DNA from 2 places in the Scandinavium sp. UTDF21-P1B genome. Region 2 is predicted to be linked to the other one. Evidence: predicted binding sites of a transcription regulator. Region 2 holds the regulator's gene; the other holds the start of a gene.
The links. The regulator LexA, encoded in region 2, represses DNA repair genes until DNA is damaged. The targets are predictions, from matches to a motif close to TNCTGTATGTACATACAGNA.
Positions count from the first base shown of each region.

Region 1 (12,159 bases), on a different contig from region 2:
TTTTCGATATATAATCTTATATATAACGAGCCTATCGTGCAATTTCGCTACAGAATACGCAAAAATCATGCTTTTGCATTGATATGCGTCATTTTGATGGGATCCGCCGATCGTCTTTTAGGGGTAGTTACGCTAAGCTCACAGCGACCGTTACTGATAAGGAATACTATGCGCAATCGTACTTTTGCGGATCTCGACCGCGTTGTCGCCCTCGGCGGTGGCCACGGTCTGGGGCGAGTGATGTCCTCCCTCTCCTCTCTGGGTTCGCGCCTGACAGGTATTGTCACCACCACCGATAACGGTGGCTCCACGGGCCGCATTCGTCGCGCCGAAGGCGGGATCGCCTGGGGAGATATGCGCAACTGCCTTAACCAGTTAATTACCGAACCGAGCGTGGCTTCGGCAATGTTTGAGTATCGTTTTGGCGGTAATGGCGAACTTTCCGGGCATAACCTCGGAAATCTGATGTTAAAGGCGCTGGATCACCTGAGCGTAAGGCCTCTTGAGGCGATCAATTTGATCAGAAATCTGCTGAAAGTGGATTCTGCGCTGATTCCGATGTCGGAAGTGCCGGTGGATCTGATGGCGGTTGACGACGAAGGCCATGAAATCTACGGTGAAGTGAATATCGACCAGCTCAGGCTGCCGCCAAAAGAGCTGATGTTGACGCCGTCGGTCCCCGCAACCCGCGAAGCGATCCAGGCCATTGCGGAGGCAGACTTAATTCTCATCGGGCCCGGCAGCTTCTACACCAGCCTGATGCCCATTTTGCTGCTGAACGACATGGCACAGGCGCTGCGCCGGACGCCCGCCCCGATGGTCTATATCGGCAATCTGGGGAAAGAACTCAGCCCCGCCGCCGCCAGCCTGTCGCTGAAGGATAAGCTGGCGCTGATGGAGCATTACGTCGGCAAACCGGTGATTGATGCCGTGGTGGTTGGCCCCAAAGTGGACGTCGCGGGCATGGAAAACCGCGTGGTCATTCAGGCGCCGCTTGAAGCCAGCGATATACGCTACCGTCACGACCGCCACCTGCTGCGCGAGGCGCTGGAGCAAGCCATTCAGGCCCTTGGCTAAGGCAGACGTCGGGCAGCTTTCCTTAAGTTCTTAAGGTTGTCTTAAAGCTGGGCTGTCATCCTGCCGTCATCTTAGCCTTGCGGATGATCCTGATGTCACGTTTTGCTTTACGTCGCCCCGCGATGGGGCACGTTTTCTACCTTGTGCTGTTTGCCCTTTATATCGCGCTGTTTCTGAACGTTGCCTTCTTTAAGCAGGCGTTTTCATTGCTGCCTGTTGATTCCCTGCATAACGCGCTGGTATTTGCCACTATGCCGCTGGTGCTGTTTTGCATCATCAATATCCTGGTGACGCTGGCCTCCCTTCTGTGGCTTGACCGGCTGGTCATCAGCCTGTTTATCCTGCTGAGCGCCGCCGCCCAGTACTTCATCATGACCTTCGGCGTGATCATTGATCGCTCGATGATCACCAATATTATCGACACCACGCCCGCCGAAAGCTTCGCCCTGATGTCGGGCAAACTGGTGCTGACGCTGGCGACAACCGGTCTGCTGGCGGTGGTCATCGCCTGGTGGATTAAGCTGAAAAAGCCCGCCAGCCCCTTGCGCAGCCTGACATTGCGCGTGGGCAGTATTGTGGTGTCGGCGCTGGTTATCATGGCCGTCGCGCTGCTGTTCTACAAAGATTACGCCTCGCTGTTTCGCAATAACAAAGAGCTGGTGAAATCCATTAACCCGTCGAACAGCATCGTTGCGGTCAACTCCTGGTATGCCCACAATCGCCTTGCTCATCTGCCGCTGGTGCACATCGGCGAAGACGCCAGCCAAAAACCAGAAATGAAAAACGGCCCGCGCCATAACCTCACCATCCTGGTACTCGGTGAAACGTCCCGCGCGGAGGACTTCTCCCTCGGTGGCTACGCCCGTGAAACCAACCCGCGCCTGAAGCAGGACAACGTGGTCTATTTTCCGAATACCACATCCTGCGGCACCGCCACGGCGATATCCGTGCCCTGCATGTTCTCCAACATGCCGCGCGCGCATTATGATGAGCAGCTGGCGCAGCATCAGGAAGGTCTGCTGGATATCATTCAGCGAGCGGGTATCAATGTGCTGTGGAATGAAAACGACGGCGGATGCAAAGGTGCCTGCGATCGTGTGCCGCACCAGGACATGACTCGCCTGAACTTACCGGGTCAGTGCATAGACGGCGAATGCTACGACGACGTGCTGTTCCATGGCCTTGAAGAGTATATCGACAACCTGAAGGGCGACGGCGTGATTGTGCTCCACACTATCGGCAGCCACGGCCCGACCTATTACAACCGCTATCCAAAAGAGCGCCGTGTCTTCAGCCCGACCTGCGACAGCAACGAAATCCAGAACTGCACCAAAGAGCAGCTGGTGAACACCTACGACAACACTATCGTCAACGTGGATTACATTGTCGATAAGGCCATTAAGCTGCTGCAGTCCAGACAGAACCGCTTCACCACAAGCCTGGTGTACCTGTCCGATCACGGTGAGTCACTTGGTGAAAACGGGGTCTATCTGCATGGCCTGCCGTATTCCATCGCGCCGGATACGCAAAAGCATGTGCCGATGCTCATCTGGCTGTCGGACGACTATCAGCAGCGCTATAACGTGAATTACGCCTGTCTGAAAAGCGATGCGCAGGCGAACCACTATTCGCAGGATAATCTGTTCTCAACCATGTTAGGCTTGGCGGGCGTCAGCACGAAAGAGTATCAGGCAAGCGACGATATCCTGACGCCGTGCAGAGGAGCGAAGTAAATGAAAGTGCTGGTGGTGGAAGACGATGCATTGCTGTTACAGGGACTGATCCTCGCAATGCAGAGCGAAGGCTACGTGTGCGACGGGGTGACTACCGCGCACGAAGCAGCGCTGTGCCTTGCTAACGGGCACTACAGCCTGATCGTCCTCGATCTGGGCTTGCCCGATGAAGACGGGCTGAGTTTCCTCACCCGCATTCGTCGGGAGAAAATTAGCCTGCCGGTGCTCATTCTTACGGCTCGCGATACCGTCGCCGACCGCATCGCCGGTCTCGACACCGGTGCCGATGACTATCTGGTGAAACCGTTCGCCCTGGAAGAGCTTAACGCCCGCGTACGCGCCCTGCTGCGCCGTCATAACAATCAGGGCGATAACGAAATCAACATTGGCGACCTGCACCTCAATATCACGCGCCGTCTCGTCTCCCTTGGCGATGCGCCGCTTGAGCTGACGCCGAAAGAGTACGCCCTGCTCTCGCGCCTGATGGCCAAAGCGGGCAGCCCGGTACACCGGGAAGTGCTTTATAACGACATCTACAGCTGGGATAACGAACCGTCGACCAATACGCTGGAGGTGCATATCCACAACCTGCGCGACAAAATTGGGAAATCCCGCATTCGCACGGTGCGCGGCTTCGGTTACATGCTGGTGAAAACCCACGAGGACGCGTAAATGAAGCTACCGGCGATCCTCAATATTCAGTGGACCATGCGCCGCCAGCTGCTGCTGACCATCGCCACCATTCTGCTGGTTTGCCAGCTCATCAGCGTGTTCTGGCTGTGGCATGAAAGCCAGGAGCAAATCCAGCTGCTGGTACAAAGCGCCGTGAACGGGCACAACAACCACAAGCATATCGAGCATGAAGTGCGGGAGGCCGTCGCCAGCCTGCTGATCCCCAGCATGCTTATCATTGGCCTGGCGCTGTGGATTTGTCTGCAGGCGGTGAAGCGCATCACCCGCCCGCTTTGGCATCTTCAGCAAGAGCTCAACAGCCGCACGCCGGACAACCTTCAGCCCATCGAGCTGCCGCAGTCCGTCAGCGAAGTAGACGCCGTCACCTCGGCCATTAACCAGCTTGTCGAACGCCTCAACATGACGCTGGAGCGTGAACGCCTGTTTACCGCCGACGTCGCTCATGAGCTACGCACGCCGCTCGCGGGGCTACGCCTGCATCTGGAGCTGATGGCGAAATCCCACAGCGTCATGGTTGATCCGCTACTGCAGCGACTCGATCAGATGACGCAGAGTATCTCCCAGCTGCTGCAGCTGGCGCGCGTGGGGCAATCTTTTTCGGCGGGTAGCTACCAGCAGGTGCCGCTGGTGCAAGGGGTCGTTTTGCCGATTCAGGACGAGCTGGAGACCATGCTCAGCCTGCGAGGCCAGAAGTTACAATTGCCCTCAGAAGATCGGGATGTGACCGTCTCAGGTGACGCGACGCTGCTGCGGGTACTGCTGCGGAATTTGGTGGAAAATGCTCACCGCTACAGCCCGGAAAACGCCACCATCACCATTCTGGTGGAAGCAGGCATGCTGGCGGTGGAAGATGAAGGACCGGGCATTGATGAGGCCAAAAGCGGCGAACTCAGCAAAGCGTTCGTGCGCATGGACAGCCGCTACGGCGGGATTGGGCTTGGGCTGAGTATTGTTACCCGCATCGCTCAACTGCACGATGCGCAGTTCTTCCTCCATAACCGCAGGCCTGGGCCAGGCGTGAAAGCGTGGGTTAAATTTCCGCGCAGAACGCACTGATCAGTAAGTCAGGATCCACTGATGGAAGAAGGCAATGACGATCAGAAAGGCAACGAGTACGATCAGAGCAGTTGAAAAGTGTGCTTTAGGCATGGCGCTATCCTCATTAAAGTGAGGACAGTATCGCTAAAGAAGATTAACCAAACATTAAGGCCCCGGGAACGTTGTGTGACCGGGGCCTTATTTTTTTATTCGTTGCCCGGCGGCGCTACGCTTGCCAGGCCTACAGAGCGATAACATCGTAGGCCGGCGTCAGGCGTAGCCGCCACCCGGCATTAGCGGTTAAGATGCCGCGATAAACAAATCGCGTAATTGATGCAGACGATCGCGTACTTCTGCCGCTTCTTCGAACTCGAGGTTCTGGGCGTGCTTCATCATCTGCGCCTCCAGCTCGCTGATTTTCTGCTGCAGCGCTTTTGGCGTCAGCGCCAGCTCAGCGGCTTCCACGTCGGCAGGCGAGCGTTTACCACGGCCCTTACCTTTGACCTTCGCGATGCTCTCACCGAGCGACAGGATATCGACAACCTTCTTGTTGAGCCCCTGCGGCACAATGCCGTTCTCTTCGTTATAGCGCTGCTGCTTCTCGCGGCGGCGCTCCGTTTCGCCAATGGCTTTCTCCATCGACGGGGTAATTTTATCGGCGTAGAGAATGGCCTTGCCGTTGATGTTACGCGCCGCACGACCAATGGTCTGAATCAGCGAGCGTTCGGAACGCAGGAAGCCCTCTTTATCAGCATCCAGAATCGCCACCAGCGACACTTCCGGCATATCGAGGCCTTCCCTCAGCAGGTTGATCCCCACCAGGACGTCAAATTCACCCAGGCGCAAATCACGAATAATCTCCATTCGCTCGACGGTGTCGATATCCGAGTGCAGGTAGCGCACACGCTCGCCGTGCTCTTCAAGGTATTCCGTCAGGTCTTCAGCCATACGCTTGGTGAGCGTGGTCACCAGCACGCGCTCGTTGATGGCCACACGCTTGCGAATTTCCGACAGCAGATCGTCCACCTGTGTGCCCACCGGGCGCACCTCGATGACGGGATCCAGCAATCCGGTCGGGCGCACCACCTGATCGACCACCTCATCGCCGGATTTCTCCAGCTCATACTTGCCCGGCGTCGCTGAGACGTAGATGGTCTGAGGGGCAAGCCCTTCAAACTCTTCAAATTTGAGCGGACGGTTATCCAGCGCCGACGGCAGGCGGAAGCCATACTCCACCAGCGTCTCTTTACGCGCCCGGTCGCCGCGATACATGCCGCCAATTTGCGGCACGGTGACGTGGGATTCGTCGATCACCAGCAGGCCGTCGGCCGGCAAATAGTCAAACAGCGTCGGCGGTGGCTCGCCAGGCCCGCGCCCGGAGAGGAAGCGGGAGTAGTTTTCGATACCAGAGCAGTAGCCCAGCTCGTTCATCATCTCGAGATCGAACTGGGTACGCTGGGAGAGGCGCTGTTCTTCCAGCAGCTTATTGTTTTCCAGCAGCACCTTACGCCTGTCGACCAGCTCATCTTTGATCTCTTCCATCGCCTGCAGAATGCGCTCGCGCGGCGTGACGTAGTGGGTTTTCGGGTAGACGGTGAAGCGCTGAATGGTCGATTCCAGATGCCCGGTCAGCGGGTCAAACAGCGACAGCCGCTCAACCTCTTCGTCGAACAGCTCCACGCGCAGCGCGATGTCGTCCGATTCCGCCGGGAAGATGTCGATAACCTCGCCGCGCACGCGAAACGTGCCGCGCTGAAAGGCCTGATCGTTACGGCTGTACTGCAGCTCGGCCAGGCGGCGGAGGATGGAGCGCTGATCGATGATCATCCCGACCGTCAGGTGCAGCATCATCTTCAGGTAGAGATCCGGGTCGCCCAGGCCGTAAATCGCCGAGACCGACGCCACCACGATGACGTCACGGCGCTCAAGCATCGCTTTGGTTGCAGAAAGACGCATCTGCTCGATATGTTCGTTTACCGAGGCGTCTTTTTCGATGAAGGTGTCGGAGCTGGGAACATAGGCTTCCGGCTGATAGTAGTCGTAGTAGGAGACGAAAAACTCCACGGCGTTCTCCGGGAAAAACTCTTTCATTTCGCCGTAAAGCTGCGCCGCCAGGGTTTTGTTCGGCGCCAGCAGCATGGTCGGACGCTGAAGGTCGGCGATAACGTTGGCAATGGTAAACGTTTTCCCTGACCCGGTTACGCCGAGCAGCGTCTGATGCGCGAGACCATCTTCGAGCCCCTCTTCCAGACGACGGATGGCTTCAGGCTGATCGCCGGACGGACGGAAAGCAGAATGCAGTTTTAACGGTTTACTCATGAACGACAACCTGATGAAGGGAAACGGGCAGACGATTAATTCTACTCGCCGCACCAAAATTTGCCACAAATAAATACTGGATAAAAAAACAGTAACGCATTATCGTATCTGTGTTAGCGCGTTCATCAGCAAGCCAGCATGGCGAAAATTTCTTCTGCGACAAGATAAAACGCTCCCGAAACAGGGTTATCCCCAGAACATTCTCGCCTTTAACATTTGTCAAGATGCGTAATGAAACTTTTATGGCAGCCGGTGACACTTTTCTGACAGGCATTGCTTTTATTGAACCTATTGAAATAAAAAGAAAATATCAAAAAGCCGCGTTTCGCATCAATTTGGGCGCAGCCCGCGTATTCTCTTGCCTGTCGCAAGTTTTCTAACTCTAATACACATGGTTATCCACAGGAATGGTGGATAACTGTCTGCAGCCCTACGCCCCTGCCACTCGGGCAAAATGGTCCTGACCCCGCAAAAGGCACAGCAAAAATTATTTATCGCTGTTTTTTGTCTTTCGTCATCGAAAAAGTGACTTGTCCTGTAGTGAGAGATCGCTCACAAATCCAGCAATGACGCTGCACCAAAACCCTTCAGAATGACGGACTAACGGCACTGACAGAGTGCAGCCGCTGCGTTAATTTCCCCCGGCCAACAGCGTTTTTCGGGGAATAATCTGAAAGAATCATCCCTTTTCTCTGCCCGCATTCTTCTGGCAAGCGAATTGCACCATCTTTCCGCCACCGACGGCAAAATGAAAGGAGAGGCCGATGTTGAGTTTGCGCGCTGTGAATCACTACTACGGAAGCCAGCACATACTGTGGAATCTCAGCCTCGATCTTGCCCCCGGCGAATGCACCGGGCTGCTGGGCCTGCCCGGTATGGGCAAAACGACGCTGGTTAACTGCATCGCCGGATATCAGAAGGTGGAAAGCGGAGACATTTTCTGGCAGGAAGCCAGCGGGCCGCCGCAGGATCTGCTCGCGCTCTCGCCGCCGCTGCGGGCTGCAATGGGCATTGGCTATGTACCACAGGACAAGCGTATTTTTTCGCAGATGACGGTGGAGGAAAACCTGCAGATTGCGATGCGGGCCAGTCACGAGGGCAGCAGCGCCGTCGGCAGCGCCATCTTCGATCTGATGCCGGATCTCTGGCCGCTGCGTCAGGTAAAGGGCGCGGCGATGTCCGACGATGACCAGTATCAGCTTGCGCTCGCCAGCGCGCTAGTGAGTAGTCCGAAATTACTGATCCTCGACGAACCAACCCGCGGAATGGGCCACGGTTTTATGCACAAGCTAGGCGAATGCCTGCTGCGCCTCAACCGCGAGCTGGGAATGACGGTGCTGCTTGCCGAACAGCACCTGCCGTTTATTCGTCGGGTCGCGGATAAGTTCTGCCTGCTTCATCGCGGGCGCAATGTGGCGCAGGGGGCCGTCAGCCAGCTGGATACCCGGCTGCTGGAACAATTTATGACCCCGGACGAAGCGCCTTAAGGTTGAGATACTGCCCCGGTTCAGCGTGTTCCGGCCCGTCTGCGAGGTACGGAATTTCACCCAGCAGCGGCGCAGGTAGCATCCGGGTCAGGGTTGCCAGATATTCAGCATGCCGCCTTCCCGGCGGGATAATGTCGTTGGCAATCCAGCCCGCAAGCGTGAGCCCGGCCTGAGTGATGGCCTGCGCGGTCAGCACGGCATGGTTAATGCAGCCCAGCTTCACGCCAACCACGAGGATCACCGGCAGCCGTTCAGCCTGCACCCAGTCTGCGAAGGTGTAAGAGGACGAGAGCGGCGTATACCAGCCGCCCGCCCCTTCCACCAGCACCCAGTCGGCTTTGCCCGACAGCGCCTGAAGCCCGGCAGAAAGCAGGGATGCCTCAATCGGCCGCCCTTCATCTTCGCTGACGATATGCGGCGACGTCGGCTCCTCAAAGGTGTACGGGTTTACTTGGTCATAGCTTAGCGCCGCACTGCTGTTGCGCTGAAGCGCCAGCGCATCGGTGTTACGTAAACCTTCTCTGGTCATTTCACTACCGGAGGCCACCGGCTTATAGCCTGCGGTACGGAATCCGGCCCGGTTGGCCGCCTGTAGCAGCGCGCTGCTGGCGACCGTTTTACCCACTTCGGTATCGGTGCCGGTGACAAAATAGCGTTCAGTCACGGTCAATCACTCCTGTCAAAATATGGTACGTCAGGGCGCAGCGGCCCTGCTCTTTTGGCCACGCCAGCTCCAGCCGCTGCAGGTGACTGCGGGTGAGCGTCTGTACCGCCCGGCCCTCATGCAGGTGCGTCGCGCCAATGCCTTTCAGGGACTTCATGGCGCTTAGCGCGTCGTCAAAGGTCACTCGCAGCGTGTGCAGCCGGTGCCGCGCGCGGTACCCGCGCAGCGCATCAAGAATCGCCTCCTGTGACAGGAAGCGGTTGGCGTGCGGATGGCGGTCAAGCGCCTGCCAGGCCTGGTTCAGCTCGGGCAACGAATCAGCAACCAGCGTACTGAAAGCAGCAACCCCACCCGGTCGCACCACCCGATGTAGCTCGCCCAGCGCCGAAGGCAGCGACTCACACCACTGTACGGCGAGGTTGCTCCAGGCAAGATCGTATTTCCCGTCGGCCAGTGGCATCGCTTCAATGTCGGCCTGGACGTAATGCTGCGCCGCGCCCTGCCGCTGCGCCTCCTCCAGCATTGGCGAAGAGAGATCCAGGGCAGTCACGAGGCTTCCCTTTTCCGACCAGTAGCGGCTCATGGTGCCCGGCCCGCAGCCCGCATCCAGCACCTGCGGAAATGCCCGGTCCTCAAGCTGAGCCAGCAGTGCCGCCGCGCTCTGGCGCTGTAAATCATCATGCTGCTGGTAATGGCCGGCGGCGCGACCAAACGCTGCCGCTACCGCCGCCTTATTGACGTACGCCATGCATCGCCTCCAGCAATCTGTCGATATCTTCTGTCCGGTGGTCAGCAGTGAGCGTCACCCGCAGGCGGGCCGTGCCAGCGGGCACCGTCGGCGGACGAATCGCCGTCAGCCAGCAGCCCGCATCCCGCAGCTTTTCCGCCAGCGCCAGCGCGCGGCTGTTTTCTCCGACGATGACTGGCTGAATGGCGCTGCCCGAGTTTGTTAGCTGTAAGTCCAGCTGTTCAGCGCCACGACGAAAGCGCGAGATATGCTCATGAAGACGCTGGCGACGTGCTTCGCCGTCATCGCTGCGGATCACCGCCAGCGCCTCGTTCAGCGCCACGGCCTGCGCAGGCGGCATACTGGTGCTGTAAATCAGATGACGGGCGAACTGCAGCAGGTAATCTGCCACTTCATCACTGCACAGCACCGCCGCGCCGCTGAGACCAAAGGCTTTACCAAAGGTCACCACCAGCAGATCGGGTTTGATGCCCTGAGCGTCACAGCTGCCGCGCCCTTCACGCCCGCTGACGCCAATGCCGTGGGCGTCATCCACCATAAGCCAGCCGCCTGCTGTTTGCGTCACCGAGGCAATTTCCGCCAGCGGCGCGCTGTCGCCGTCCATGCTGAAAATACCTTCGGTCACTGCCAGCTGAAGGCCGTCCACGGGTTTTGCCAGCAGCGTTGCCAACTGTGCGCTGTCGTTGTGAGCAAACCGGCGAAGCTGAGCCGGACTGAGGCTGGCGGCCTCCAGCAGCGAGGCGTGACTGAGCCGGTCGGCGACAATGCGGTCCTCTTTACGCAGCAGCGCCGCGATGACCGCCTGATTCGCGGCAAAGCCTGAGATAAACAGCAGTGCGCGCGGGTAGCCCAGCCACTCAGCCAGCCGCTGTTCGAATTGCTGATGCGCTTCGCTGTAGCCGGTAACGTGCCCGGAGCCGCCGCTGCCGGTGCCGTAACGCTCGGCCCCCTGCTGCCAGGCGCTGACGATAGCAGGGTGCTGACTCAGGCCGAGATAATCGTTGCCGGAAAAATTGAGCCAGCGTTGCCCGTTCGCGACCCGCCAACGCCCCACTCCCTGAGTGACAGGCGAACGGGAGCGAAATGCATCCGCTGCCCGACGCTCGTTTAGTGCCTCTTCGATACGCTGCTGCCAGCTCATATCGCCGCCGCGTTGTAATACGTGTCGGTGTCCGGCGTCATCAGAGCCTGTTCCAGCTTCTGCTGCTGTTCGATATCGCCGCTCAGCACCGCCGTCTGCTGCGGGTTGATGCCAAGCTTGCGGAACAGCAGCAGGTCTTTATCTTCTTCCGGATTCGGAGTGGTCAACAGCTTGCAGCCGTAGAAGATCGAGTTCGCCCCGGCCATGAAGCACATCGCCTGGGTCTGCTCGTTCATCTTCTCGCGGCCCGCAGACAGGCGCACGTGCGAGGTCGGCATCATGATGCGCGCCACTGCAATAGTGCGAATAAAATCAAAGGCATCAACGTCTTCGTTGTTCTCCATCGGCGTACCTTTGACCTTCACCAGCATGTTGATCGGCACGCTTTCCGGCGGCGTCGGCAGGTTCGCCAGCTGGAGCAGCAGTCCGGCGCGATCGGTCACCGTTTCACCAAGGCCGACAATGCCGCCGGAGCAGACTTTGATCCCGGCATCACGCACTTTACCAAGGGTGTCGAGACGCTCCTGATAGGTACGGGTGGTGATGATGTTGCCGTAGAACTCCGGCGAGGTATCAAGATTGTGATTGTAGTAATCGAGCCCCGCTTCGCCGAGGCGCTGCGCCTGCGAGTCGGAGAGCGTGCCGAGGGTCATGCAGGCTTCGAGCCCCATTTCCTTCACGCCTTTGACCATTTGTTCAAGGTAAGGCATATCGCGCTCGTGCGGATTTTTCCACGCAGCGCCCATGCAGAAACGGGTCGACCCGGCGTTTTTTGCTTTACGCGCCGAATCCAGCACCTGCTCGACCTCCATCAGCCTTTCGGCCTCAAGCCCCGTTTTATAGCGCGCACTTTGCGGGCAGTATTTACAGTCTTCCGGGCAGGCGCCGGTCTTAATCGACAGCAGCGTGCTGACCTGGACCTGGCGCGGGTCGAAGTGCTGACGGTGGATGGTCTGCGCTTCAAACAGCAGTTCCAGCAGGGGTTTATTAAACAGTTCAGTGACTTGCGACATTGTCCAATGAGTGTGGTGAGCCATGAGCATCTCCAAAAGGGGTTCAGTTGTTTCTCGGTTCGGTGTAGACTTGTAAACCTAAAACTTTTAAAAATGGTTTACAAGTTAATTATGACTCAAGACGATCTCCTCTTCGATCAACAACATATCTGGCACCCCTATACCTCAATGACTGCCCCACTCCCCATTTACCCGGTGGTCGCCGCACACGGCTGCGTGCTGGAGCTGGCGTCGGGTGAACAGCTT
Region 1 is NZ_JBFLVD010000008.1:275,493-287,651, reverse strand. It holds gene yvcK (uridine diphosphate-N-acetylglucosamine-binding protein YvcK) at 169-1,077, shown strand; gene eptA (phosphoethanolamine transferase EptA) at 1,170-2,810, shown strand; gene pmrA (two-component system response regulator PmrA) at 2,811-3,482, shown strand; gene pmrB (two-component system sensor histidine kinase PmrB) at 3,483-4,559, shown strand; gene uvrB (excinuclease ABC subunit UvrB) at 4,842-6,860, opposite strand; gene AB1287_RS05285 (hypothetical protein) at 7,103-7,240, shown strand; gene AB1287_RS05280 (ABC transporter ATP-binding protein) at 7,625-8,347, shown strand; gene bioD (dethiobiotin synthase) at 8,322-9,011, opposite strand; gene bioC (malonyl-ACP O-methyltransferase BioC) at 9,004-9,759, opposite strand; gene bioF (8-amino-7-oxononanoate synthase) at 9,743-10,900, opposite strand; gene bioB (biotin synthase BioB) at 10,897-11,937, opposite strand; gene bioA (adenosylmethionine--8-amino-7-oxononanoate transaminase) at 12,025-12,159, shown strand, end outside.
Region 1: uvrB (excinuclease ABC subunit UvrB) is a predicted target of LexA. The motif match lies at 6,935-6,954, and genes of this name have one in related genera.

Region 2 (12,159 bases):
ATGATCCATACCACGGCAACGGCCAGCAGCAGCCATGGCAGGAGTTTGATCATCAATGCCAACAGGCCGCCAAAAAACATCACAATAGTTGCCACCACAATCGCCGCCAGAATGCCCAGCACCGACACACCGGTGACCAGCAGCATAACGAAGAATCCGATGATAAAGAGCAGTTCAAACATGGCTTTTCCCCTTAAAAATAACCCACTGCTCTTGTCTGTACAAAAATCATGCCAAAGCGTAATCCATTGAATAAAAACGAAAACGCCCCGCAGCGGTATGCGAGGCGTGGTCAACCTGACTAACTTTTAGCGTATTTATTAGCGCTTGTTCGCCACTAACTGCAGCGCCTGCTCCAGCACGTCAATGTTTGCGCCCGCTTTGTGCGCATTTTCGCTCAGATAGCGACGCCACTGGCGCGCACCGGGAATACCCTGGAAAAGACCGAGCATATGGCGAGTCACGTGCCCAAGATAAGTACCTGCGCTCAGTTCGCGTTCAATGTACGGATACATAGCGCGCACCACGTCTACCGGATCGGGGTCAACAGCGTCAACGCCAAAAATTTCACGATCCACTGACGCCAGAATGCCAGGGTTCTGGTACGCCTCGCGCCCCACCATCACGCCATCCATATGCTCCAAATGCGCTTTGGCTTCTTCCAGCGACTTAATGCCGCCATTGATGGACATTGTCAGATGAGGAAAATCACGCCTGAGCTGATAGACGCGCGGGTAATCCAGCGGCGGTATTTCGCGGTTCTCTTTCGGGCTCAGGCCGGAAAGCCAGGCTTTACGCGCGTGGATGATAAACATCTCACACTCGCCGTTACCAGAAACGGTATTGATGAAGTCGCAGAGAAATTCGTAGCTGTCCTGGTCATCGATACCGATGCGGGTTTTCACGGTTACCGGAATCGAGACCACATCACGCATCGCTTTGACGCAGTCCGCTACCAGCTGCGCATTGCCCATCAGGCATGCGCCAAACATCCCGTTCTGTACACGATCGGACGGACAACCGACGTTGAGGTTGATTTCGTCATAGCCACGCTCTTCTGCCAGCTTCGCGCAGTGGGCCAGCGCTGCCGGATCGCTGCCGCCAAGCTGTAATGCCAGCGGATGTTCGTCTTCGCTGTATGCCAGATAATCGCCTTTACCGTGAATAATGGCCCCGGTTGTTACCATTTCCGTGTACAGCAGCGTGTGGCGCGACAGCAGGCGCAGGAAATAACGACAATGCCTGTCCGTCCAGTCGAGCATCGGTGCGATGGAGAAGCGGTGTGCAGGATAAGCGGTGGATTGTGTTTCTGGCAGCATGGCGAAATTATGAGCGTTTTTGAGAAAAGGGCGGCTACTATAGCACAAAGAAGGTTCGGAGGAATTGCCCGGCAGCGCTTAGCTTACCGGGCCAACAAAGACAGCCAGGCCGGATCAGGCAAGGCCACAGCCGGACAAACGTCTAAAACGTCAGACCCAGCTGGACACCTGCACCCCAGGTTTGATCTTCGCCGTAAAGCCCCATCAGATCGACGTGAACGGTGTTCATCGGCGCAAAGCCGACGCCTGCGGTGAAGACGTTGCTGTCATTGCCTTTCACGTCGGCACGGTAGCCTGCACGTACCGCCAGCCAGCTGAGCGGTGTCACTTCGGCCCCAACGCCAACATACTGCGAATCATCTTCGCTCTTAAAGCCCTTAGTTTCAGTCAAATCACCATCGGCGCTCAGAGTGAGCAGATCGGTATGCCACGCGACACCCGCCGTCACTAACGGGCGAATCTGATAAGTGTCTTTGTAGTTGGTGGTGACGCCTGTTGTGCCATTGGTGATACGCACATCTTTGGTATCAATATCGCGCGACATCAGATTCTGCCCGCTCAGTCCCACCGTCCAGTTTTCACCGAAATCCGCCGCAATACCAGCATCAACGTTAAAGCCGGTATCGTCGGTTCGGTATTTGTCCTTTTTCCAGTCGTCGCTGTGGTAGTTATCGATTGAAGTCGTGTAGTTATAGAGCCAGGTTTGCTGCAGTTTTGGCGTGACGCCGAGCGAAACCGGTACGCTGCCGATATCAAACTTTCGGGCAATCGCTACGCCGTAATCTGAAACGATGGCGGCTCTTCCTGAAGCGGTCGAATTAAGGTTTTTCTTCAGCTGATCGCTGCCGTTAATCAGAGCCTCGGCGGCCTGACCTGCGGCAAACGCATCTGAGTTCTGAATATTGTGCAGGTAGTCGATATCACTCTGATCGATATTGGAGCTGACGCGAGCATGCGCATAGGCTTTAGTGACGAAGGCCAGCGAAACGGCGGATGTCGGTACGCTGACCGCAATCCCTGCTCCCGCATTTGCCCGAGCGGTTTTGCCGCGCAGATCTTCAAGCTGTCCGGCCAAATCGCCCGCTGCGCCCTGGAACTGGTTTAACGTACCGGCGGGATCCTGCAGGATCCCCGACGGGGTCAGGCTATCAATCACATCTTCGTAATGATCGATATCGTTGCTGATATCATCAATCCGATCGCGCAGGTTGTCTTTGTCGGTAATCTGAGCGCCTACGGATGGAATTACGACGGAGACATCATCATCCGGTTTTGATTTTGCCAGCAGCGCGGGGTTAATCAGCACCGCGCTGCCGTAATTGGCCGATGCTACGCCGGTTCCCCCCATCGCATCGTTTCTTGCCTCTGACCAGGTATTGGCGGCCACCGCCTGATTTGCCATAAAAAGTGAAACTGCCGCAGACACCACCGAATATTTAAATATTTTATTCACAGTATTCTCGTTATTTGCAGATGAAGTTTTTTCCGTTCCAGTTATGCGCTGAAAAGGGCCGAGCTATTGCTGTGAATAACGATGTAAAAGGCGCCTTATTGGCCGATTTAAGTTAAGAGGAGCACCGTTATCGGGGTTGGAATAGGTGGAGCCCCTCACTATTTATAGAAGAGAATGCTATTTCCGCGAGGGCCTGCCGTTGTGAGGGCCGAAAAACTGCGGTGGATGATCAACCCAGCGGTCCTGCCGCGTGGCGGCATACTCCTGATTTAATGGGTAGTAAATACGGTTATGCTTCTTATTCGCCTCCCCCACCACAATCAGATTTACCTCATCCTCACTGTTATTAATGAACGTGTGACAAACGCCGGTTCCGGCGGGAAAACCGACGCAGTCGCCCGGCTCTAATTGCCACAAATAGCCGTTAATCCACGCCTGCGGGCGGCCCTCAATCACATAAATAAATTCTTCTTCATCGCTTTCAGCATGGGGATAAGATGTACGTCTGCCCGGCGGAATACGTTCATGGTGAATACCGATATGCCTTAATCCCAGCTTTCGGGCAAGCGGTGCGCCAATGGAAAAGCGTTCATCGCTATCGGGATAGGTCGAATTATCCGGCTCTTCAAGTTCACGCCAGTGACGAATACAGTCTGGTCTTTTCATAAGGGTTCCTCAGAGGGTTATGCGTCAGGTATAGCATACCCGGCAGGATATCGGCGTTTCGGTCATAACATGATAAAGTAGGCGTTTACTTTACACCCGACCCGAGGCGCCTATGGATAAGATCACTCCACAAGACATGCTCGTACAGGCCGAAAGGCTGTGCGCACAACGTGGCGTTCGTCTGACCCCTCAACGCCTCGAAGTTTTACGCCTGATGACCCTGCAACAGGGCGCAATCAGCGCATACGATCTGCTGGACTTACTGAAAGTCAGTGAACCGCAGGCAAAACCGCCTACCGTCTATCGGGCGCTGGAATTCCTGCTTGAGCAAGGCTTTGTGCACAAGGTGGAGTCGACCAACAGCTACGTACTGTGCCATTTGTTTGATAATCCATCACACTCTTCTGCAATGTTCATTTGCGATCGCTGTGGCGTGGTGAAAGAAGAAGCGGCTGACGGGGTCGAGGATATTATGCATACGCTGGCAGCAAAGATGGGATTTGCGCTGCGCCATAACGTGATTGAAGCGCATGGGCTGTGCTCTGACTGCGTAGAAGTAGAAGCCTGCCGCAAGCAGGACTGCTGCGGTCATGACCATACCATTCAGATTAAAAGAAAGCCGGGCCAGAAGTAAGGCCCAAAAAGCGCGGGCGGCCTTAAGCCGCCCTGAGGGTTGTACTTCCGTATACGCACGGGTAGTGCTGTCGATTACCAGCGGTAATCGTTACGGGTTTCCCAGTCTTTGACCTCTTTCTCGGCCTGATCTTTCTGGTAGCCGTAGCGTTCCTGAATTTTCCCGACCAGCTGGTCGCGCTTCCCTTCAACAACTTGCCAGTCGTCGTCGGTCAGTTTACCCCATTGCTCTTTCATTTTACCTTTGAACTGTTTCCAGTTACCGCCGATTTCGTCTTTATTCATGATCCTTTCCTCATCGTTCGGTGGTGCAGGGTGAAGTAACATCGTCCGTAATGCCTGTTTCTGCTGGACGTGAGATTCAGTATAGGTAAGGATTTCGCCCTTCTGGAATTATTCAGAATCTTTAACCATCAGGCGAAACGAAATCACTACGAAAACCAGGTACCGTGTTGCCAGTGACGCCGCCATATCCACGCCAGTGACAGACCGCGCAATCCGAGGAATACCGCCAGCGCCAGCCACAGTCCGTGGTTACCCAAAACGGGCACGGTCAGCAGCGTCAGGGCAAATCCGGCTGCCGCCACCGCCATACTGTTACGCATTTCCGCCCCGCGCGTGGCGCCGATAAACATGCCGTCCAGCAGATAACACCACACGCCAATCACCGGCAAAATCACCTGCCAGATAACATAGCGATCGGCCAGATCGCGCAGGGCGGAAATAGAGGTCAGCATAGCAACGATATGCTCGCCCAGGACGGCGTAAATCAGCGCAAAGGCCAGCGCCACCAGCCCGGATTGTCGACAGGCCGCACGCCAGACGTGCAGCAGCTGGCTGCCATCTCTTGCACCATATGCCTGCCCGGAATGCGCCTCTACCGCATACGCAAAGCCATCCAGCGCGTAGGCGGTAAACGTCAGCATAGTCATCAGGACGGCATTAACCGCCACGATATCGCTGCCCAGCCGCGCCCCGAATACCGTTAACCCACCAAAGCAGAGCTGTAGCAGCAGCGAGCGCAGCATGATGTCGCGATTCAGCGCCAGCAGGCGGCGAATGTTGCCGCGCCAGGCGTCTTTTAGCAGTGCCAGTGAGATCCCACGCAAATGCAGTACGCGCCGCACCATCAGCAGGCCAATGAAGAACGTAGCATATTCGGCGCACACCGTTGCCAGCGCCGCGCCCTGCACGTTCATGTGCAGCCCCATCACCAGCCACAGGTCGAGCACAATATTCAGCGCGTTGCCGACGACCAGCAAAATCACCGGCGCACGCGCATACTGAACGCCGAGCAGCCAGCCCAGCAGCACCAGGTTTGCCAGTGAGGCGGGCGCACTCAGCCAGCGGATAGACAGGAAGCGTCGGGCCTGTTCGAGTACCGCATCGCTACCGCCGACAATGTGCAGCGCCAGATCGATAAGCGGAGTACGAAGCAATACGATAGCGAGCCCGGCCCCGAGAGCCAGCAGCAGCGGCTGCACCAGCGCGCGCGCCAGACGAACGGGGTCTTTCGCGCCATAGGCCTGAGCCGTCAGGCCAGTGGTACTCATACGCAGGAACAGCAGCAGCATGAACAGGAAGCTGGTCGCCATGGAGCCGACCGCTACGCCGCCGAGGTAAACGGGGCTGTCGAGATGGCCGATCACCGCCGTGTCCACCAGCCCAAGCAGCGGTACGGTGATATTGGAGAAAATCATCGGCAGCGCAAGGCGCCACAATGCTTTGTCGGCAGCGGTGAAGAACGACATGAGAAACCTGTGCAAATAAGTTCAGAAACAGAAGCGGCGCCAGAGTAGCGCCGCTTAGAAGAAGATTAGCAGGCCCGCAGGAAGGTTACAGCCACTCGCCGTTACGGATCACGCCAACGGCCAGCCCCTCGATGGAGAAGTTCTGTTCGCGCAGATTCACCACAATCGGGGAGAACTCGCTGTTTTCAGGCAGGAGTTCAACAGTGCTGCCCTGCTTTTTCAGACGCTTCACCGTCACTTCATCGTCGATGCGCGCCACAACCACCTGGCCGTTACGCACATCCTGGGTTTTATGCACCGCCAGCAGGTCGCCATCCAGAATGCCGATATCGCGCATGGACATGCCGCTGACGCGCAGGAGGAAATCGGCGCTTGGTTTGAACATGGACGGATCGACCTGGTAATGCCCTTCGATATGCTGCTGTGCCAGCAGCGGCTCGCCTGCCGCCACGCGCCCGATCAGCGGGATGCCCGATTCTTCTTCAACAAGCAAACGAATTCCGCGAGATGCGCCGGAGACAATCTCGATCACGCCTTTACGCGCCAGCGCTTTCAGATGCTCTTCAGCCGCGTTAGGGGACTTGAACCCCAGGCGCTGCGCGATTTCCGCACGCGTCGGTGGCATGCCCGTCTGGCTGATGTGATCCCGAATGAGATCGAACACCTCTTGCTGCCTGGTCGTTAACGCTTTCATTCCGCCCCCTGGGTGTATATACAGTTATGCTGTGAGTATATACAGTTGATGGCGATTTTGGAACCGCTAAACGCACAAAAAACCAGACATTTGCCTCATTCTGCGGGCGTTATCGGAAATGTGACCACAGCAGCGTTGCCCAGGTGATAACCGCAATAAAAATAGCCAGCAGTACGGCGGCGGATCCCATGTCTTTTGCCCGACCGGACAGCTCGTGACGTTCGGTGCCGATACGGTCCACGACCGCTTCAATCGCACTGTTTAAAATTTCCACTATCATCACCAGAAGGACAGAGCCAATCAGCAAAACGCGGGTGATGGCATCCACATCCAGCCAGCAGGCGAGAATGACCGCGATGATGGCGACGCTGCCTTCCTGACGGAACGCAGCTTCGTTTTGCCACGCGGCACGGAATCCTTTCCAGGAGTAGCCTGCTGCTTTGACGATTCGGGTGAGCCCGGTGGTATCATTAGCCATCAAAAGAACCTTTTACATTATTTAGCGTCAATGTCACTGCGCGCCGGGCGTAGCAGAACAGATATTCTGTGCACTTTCTGTTATCCTTGCGGCGCATTTGCATGATTAACCAGAGGCTTTACATCGTTTATGTCTGGCTGGCCACGAATTTACTATAAATTACTGAATTTACCATTAAGCGTACTGGTAAAAAGTAAGTCCATTCCGGCAGAACCTGCTCAGGAACTGGGACTCGATACTTCGCGCCCTATTATGTACGTTCTGCCGTATAACTCGAAGGCAGATCTGTTGACCTTACGCGCCCAGTGTCTGGCGCACGATCTCCCGGATCCGCTGGAGCCGCTGGAAATCGACGGTACCGTGCTGCCGCGCTACGTGTTCATTCACGGCGGGCCGCGCGCGTTCACCTATTACACGCCAAAAGAAGAATCCATCAAGCTGTTCCACAACTATCTGGATCTGCATCGCAGCAATCCGGACCTCGACGTGCAGATGGTGCCCGTATCGGTGATGTTTGGCCGCTCTCCGGGCCGCGAAAAAGGCGACACCAACCCACCGCTGCGCATGATGAACGGCTTCCAGAAGTTCTTCGCGGTGACATGGCTTGGTCGCGACAGCTTCGTGCGCTTCTCCCCTTCCGTATCGCTGCGCCGCATGGCTACTGAACACGGCACCGATAAAATTATCGCGCAGAAACTGGCTCGCGTAGCGCGTACCCACTTTGCACGTCAGCGCCTTGCCGCCGTAGGCCCGCGTCTGCCTGCACGTCAGGATCTGTTCAACAAGCTGCTGGCATCCAAAGCGATTGCCCGCGCCGTGGAAGATGAAGCGCGCAGTAAGAAAATCTCCCATGAGAAAGCGCAGCAGAACGCCATCGCGCTGATGGAAGAGATTGCGGCGAACTTCTCCTATGAAATGATTCGTCTGACGGACCGCGTGCTCGGCTTCACCTGGAACCGGCTGTATCAGGGGATTAACGTTCATAATGCCGAGCGCGTGCGCCAGCTCGCGCACGACGGCCATGAAATCGTCTATGTGCCCTGCCATCGCAGCCATATGGACTACCTGCAGCTCTCCTACGTGCTCTATCACCAGGGGCTGGTGCCGCCGCACATCGCCGCAGGCATTAACCTGAACTTCTGGCCCGCCGGGCCGATTTTCCGTCGCCTGGGCGCGTTCTTTATTCGCCGCACCTTTAAGGGCAACAAGCTCTATTCCACCGTGTTCCGCGAATACCTCGGCGAGCTGTTCAGCCGCGGCTACTCTGTAGAATACTTTGTGGAAGGCGGTCGTTCCCGCACGGGCCGCCTGCTCGATCCGAAAACCGGCACCCTGTCGATGACCATTCAGGCAATGCTGCGCGGCGGCACACGCCCAATCACGCTGGTGCCAATTTACATCGGCTATGAGCACGTGATGGAAGTGGGCACCTACGCCAAAGAGCTGCGCGGTGCGACAAAAGAGAAAGAGAGCCTGCCGCAGATGCTGAAAGGCCTGAGCAAGCTGCGCAATCTCGGTCAGGGCTACGTCAACTTCGGCGAACCTCTGCCGCTGATGACCTACCTCAACCAGCACGTACCAGAGTGGCGTGAGTCTATCGACCCTATCGAGGCCATTCGCCCGGCCTGGCTGACGCCGACGGTAAACAACATCGCCGAAGACCTGATGGTCCGCATTAACAACGCAGGCGCGGCGAACGCCATGAACCTGTGCTGTACTGCGCTGCTGGCCTCACGTCAGCGCTCCCTGACGCGTGAACAGCTGACCGAACAGCTCGAATGCTACCTGCAGCTGATGCGCAACGTGCCGTATTCCCCGGATTCCACGGTGCCCGCGGTCACCGCCAGCGCATTGATCGATCATGCGCTGCAGATGAACAAGTTCGAAGTCGAGAAAGACACCATCGGCGACATCATCATTCTGCCGCGCGAGCAGGCAGTGCTGATGACCTACTATCGCAACAACATCACGCACATGCTGATGATCCCGTCGCTGCTGGCGGCGATTGTCACCCAGCATCGCAACATCTCACGTGAAGCGATGGTGCAGTACGTTGAAGCGCTGTATCCGATGCTGAAAGCCGAGCTGTTCCTGCGCTGGGAGAAAGCCGAGCTGGCGGGCGTGATTGATCTGCTGCTGGCGGAGATGCAGCGTCAGGAACTGGTGACGGTTGAGAACGATCAGGTGCGCGTGAACCCATCGCACTCCCGTACGCTACAGCTGCTGGCGGCCGGTGCGCGTGAAACGCTGCAGCGCTATGCCATCACCTTCTGGCTGCTGAGCGCTAACCCGTCCATCAACCGAAGCACGCTGGAAAAAGAGAGCCGCACAATGGCACAGCGCCTGTCGGTTCTGCACGGCATTAACGCACCGGAGTTCTTCGACAAAGCCGTGTTCAGCACCCTGGTGCTGACGTTGCGCGACGAAGGCTACATCAGCGACACCGGCGATGCCGAACCTGCTGAAACAATGAAAATCTACCAGATGCTGGCAGAGCTCATCACTTCAGACGTGCGTCTGACGATTGAGAGCGCATCGCAGGATTAACGTCGCATAAGCAACGCGGAAAAAGTGGAAAGTAAACTGCACCCCAAAGGCTAGTTATCCGGCGGATTAAGGTGCAGTTTTTTATGCCCGATTAAAGGTGCTGGCGGAACCAGGAGAGCTGAACACCGATAACCTGATCGAAGTTCTGACCGCTATACATGTCGTAATGGCGGGCATCCGCCTGCTCATGCAGCTTTTTCTCGACGGCACCTGTGGCTTCGAACAGCGCGCGTCCCTGCTCCGGTGGATTGACGGTATCTTTGCCTGCAGTCACCACCAGCGTCGGGCAGGTCGTGCGAGCTGCGTACTGCGCAGGCTTATAGTTAAGCGTTTCACGCACGGTCAGGAAAGGAATTTTGATATCCATTGCCGGGAAGCGCGCTTTATTCTCTTCAAAGAAAGCCTTCGACTCGTCATCGCCCAACACCCGGGTTACGCCGACAAACATCTCTTTTCCGGTTGCCTGCTGTTTATCCGCCATTTTTTGCAGCGTTGCCACAAAACCCACCTTCTCATCCGGGCTCATTTTGCCGGTGACAATCTGTTCGCCATCAGCGAAAGCCAGCTGGCTGACGACGCAGCGAATGGCACTGTCCGCCGCCGCCGCCGCAAACACATGGCAACCGCCGAACGATGTTCCCCACAGCCCTACGCGCTGTGGATCAAGCCCCGGCTGCTGACGAGCCCAGCCAATCACGGTGTGAATATCCTCAATCTGCATCGCTGGCACGAGTCGGCCACGCTCGCCTTCGCTCGCCCCAAAACCGCGATAGTCAAAGGTGATAGTGGCAAACCCGGCATCGGTAAAGGCCTGAGCAAAAGGAGGTAAAAGAATCTCCTGAATACCACAAAAGCCGTGACAGAGAATAATCACCGGTGCGTTGCCGGCGGCCTCTGGTTTGCGCAGGGTCAGCGCAATACCGTTTTCCAGATTAAATGTTGTCGTTTCCATTGCTGTCATTCCCCTACAAAAGAAGTGAATATGCAGAACCTCTTTGTCTGACTCAAGATAAAACAGCGCATTACGTTAAATCACATCTGTTTTTTGTAACGACGGCAGCATTTTGGCCATAAAAAAACGGCGACCTGATGGCCGCCGTTTGATAACGAATCCGTTGAATTAAACCAGGTAACTCATCGCCAGGCCGATAAACAGCACCAGTCCAACGTAGTTATTGTTCATAAACGCTTTAAAACAGGCGTTACGTTCGCGGTCTTTAATCAGCTTCTGCTGGTAAATAAACAGCGCTCCGGCGATGAAAAGCGACCAGTAAAATTCCCAGTGCAGCCCGCTGAGCCAGCCGACCACAGCCATTAACGCCAGCGTCATCACCTGCAAAATGCCGATGATCAGCTTGTCGTTTTTGCCAAACAGGATAGCGGTAGACTTCACGCCGATTTTTAAATCATCGTCCCGGTCGACCATCGCATATTGCGTATCATAGGCCACGGCCCAGCAGATATTGGCGATGAACATCAGCCAGCAGCTGAGCGGCAGCGTTTCGCTTACCGCAGCATAGGCCATTGGAATCGACCAGCCGAACGCCGCACCAAGCACCACCTGCGGCAAATGGGTGTAGCGCTTCATAAACGGGTAAACCCACGCCAGCGCAAGCCCGACGAAGGACAGCAAAATCGTCATCGTATTGAGCGTCAGCACCAAAAGGAACGACACCAGCACCAGCACGGTGAAGACAATGCGTGCCTCTTTTTCGCTGACGTCGCCGCTTGGCAGCGGGCGGTGGGCCGTACGCTTAACGTGACCGTCAAATTTGCGGTCGGCATAGTCATTTACGACGCAGCCCGCGGCGCGCATCGACCAGACGCCCGCCACAAACACCACCAGGATCCAAAGCGGCGGCACGCCAGGCGTTGCCACCCACAGCGCCCACAGCGTCGGCCACAGCAGCAGAAGTGCGCCGATCGGCTTGTCGGTTCGCATCAGGCGGTGATAGGCCAGCAGCTTATTTTGCGTCAGACTCCTCTCCATCATTCTCTTCCTCTCAGTACAGCGGCGACGCGGGCAGAAACAGCTCGGTTAACAGCAGCGGTTTACCGCTCAGGCGAAGGCGGGATCGACGTCCCCACAGATCTGCGTCTTTACCGATCTCAATAAAATCACGGGTTAAGGTAGATGAGGTAAACAGATAGCGCCCCAGCGGCGTGGTGCCAAGCTGCTGAAGCTGAAGCTCCGGCCCGCTGAGCGTGGATTCAGGGACCACCGTGCGTCCGGCAAGCCAGGGTTCGCCGTCGGCGCACAGCAAAATTTCACGCAGCCAGTAGCGCGACTCTTTCGGCAACAGGGCCAGCTCTTCGGCAACCTCATCCTGGCCGACAAAATCCTCACGGATAAGCGTCACGGTGACGCGCTTACCCTGCTGCTCAAAGCGTTTGGTCATGGAATCTTCCAGCAGCAGCCAGTCACGCAGCGCGGCGTCGAGTTCCGGAAGGGGGGTGTAATAGCGTAGCGCGCGCAGCTGCGCCAGCGCAGGGTGTGACATGCCAGACTCTCCGATACAAAACTTATCGGCATTGTATCCCAGAACGGCGCTCACGACAGGAAGAAACGCGAATATACGATCTTCCGCGCAACAGCGATGCAACATCGGCGGCGGCAG
Region 2 is NZ_JBFLVD010000012.1:209,639-221,797, forward strand. It holds gene pspG (envelope stress response protein PspG) at 1-182, opposite strand, end outside; gene dusA (tRNA dihydrouridine(20/20a) synthase DusA) at 321-1,319, opposite strand; gene traF (conjugal transfer protein TraF) at 1,462-2,772, opposite strand; gene AB1287_RS09390 (cupin domain-containing protein) at 2,950-3,438, opposite strand; gene zur (zinc uptake transcriptional repressor Zur) at 3,551-4,072, shown strand; gene AB1287_RS09400 (CsbD family protein) at 4,147-4,356, opposite strand; gene dinF (MATE family efflux transporter DinF) at 4,503-5,822, opposite strand; gene lexA (transcriptional repressor LexA) at 5,908-6,516, opposite strand; gene AB1287_RS09415 (diacylglycerol kinase) at 6,626-6,994, opposite strand; gene plsB (glycerol-3-phosphate 1-O-acyltransferase PlsB) at 7,124-9,541, shown strand; gene uilS (UilS family quorum-quenching N-acyl-homoserine lactonase) at 9,633-10,493, opposite strand; gene ubiA (4-hydroxybenzoate octaprenyltransferase) at 10,662-11,531, opposite strand; gene ubiC (chorismate lyase) at 11,545-12,042, opposite strand.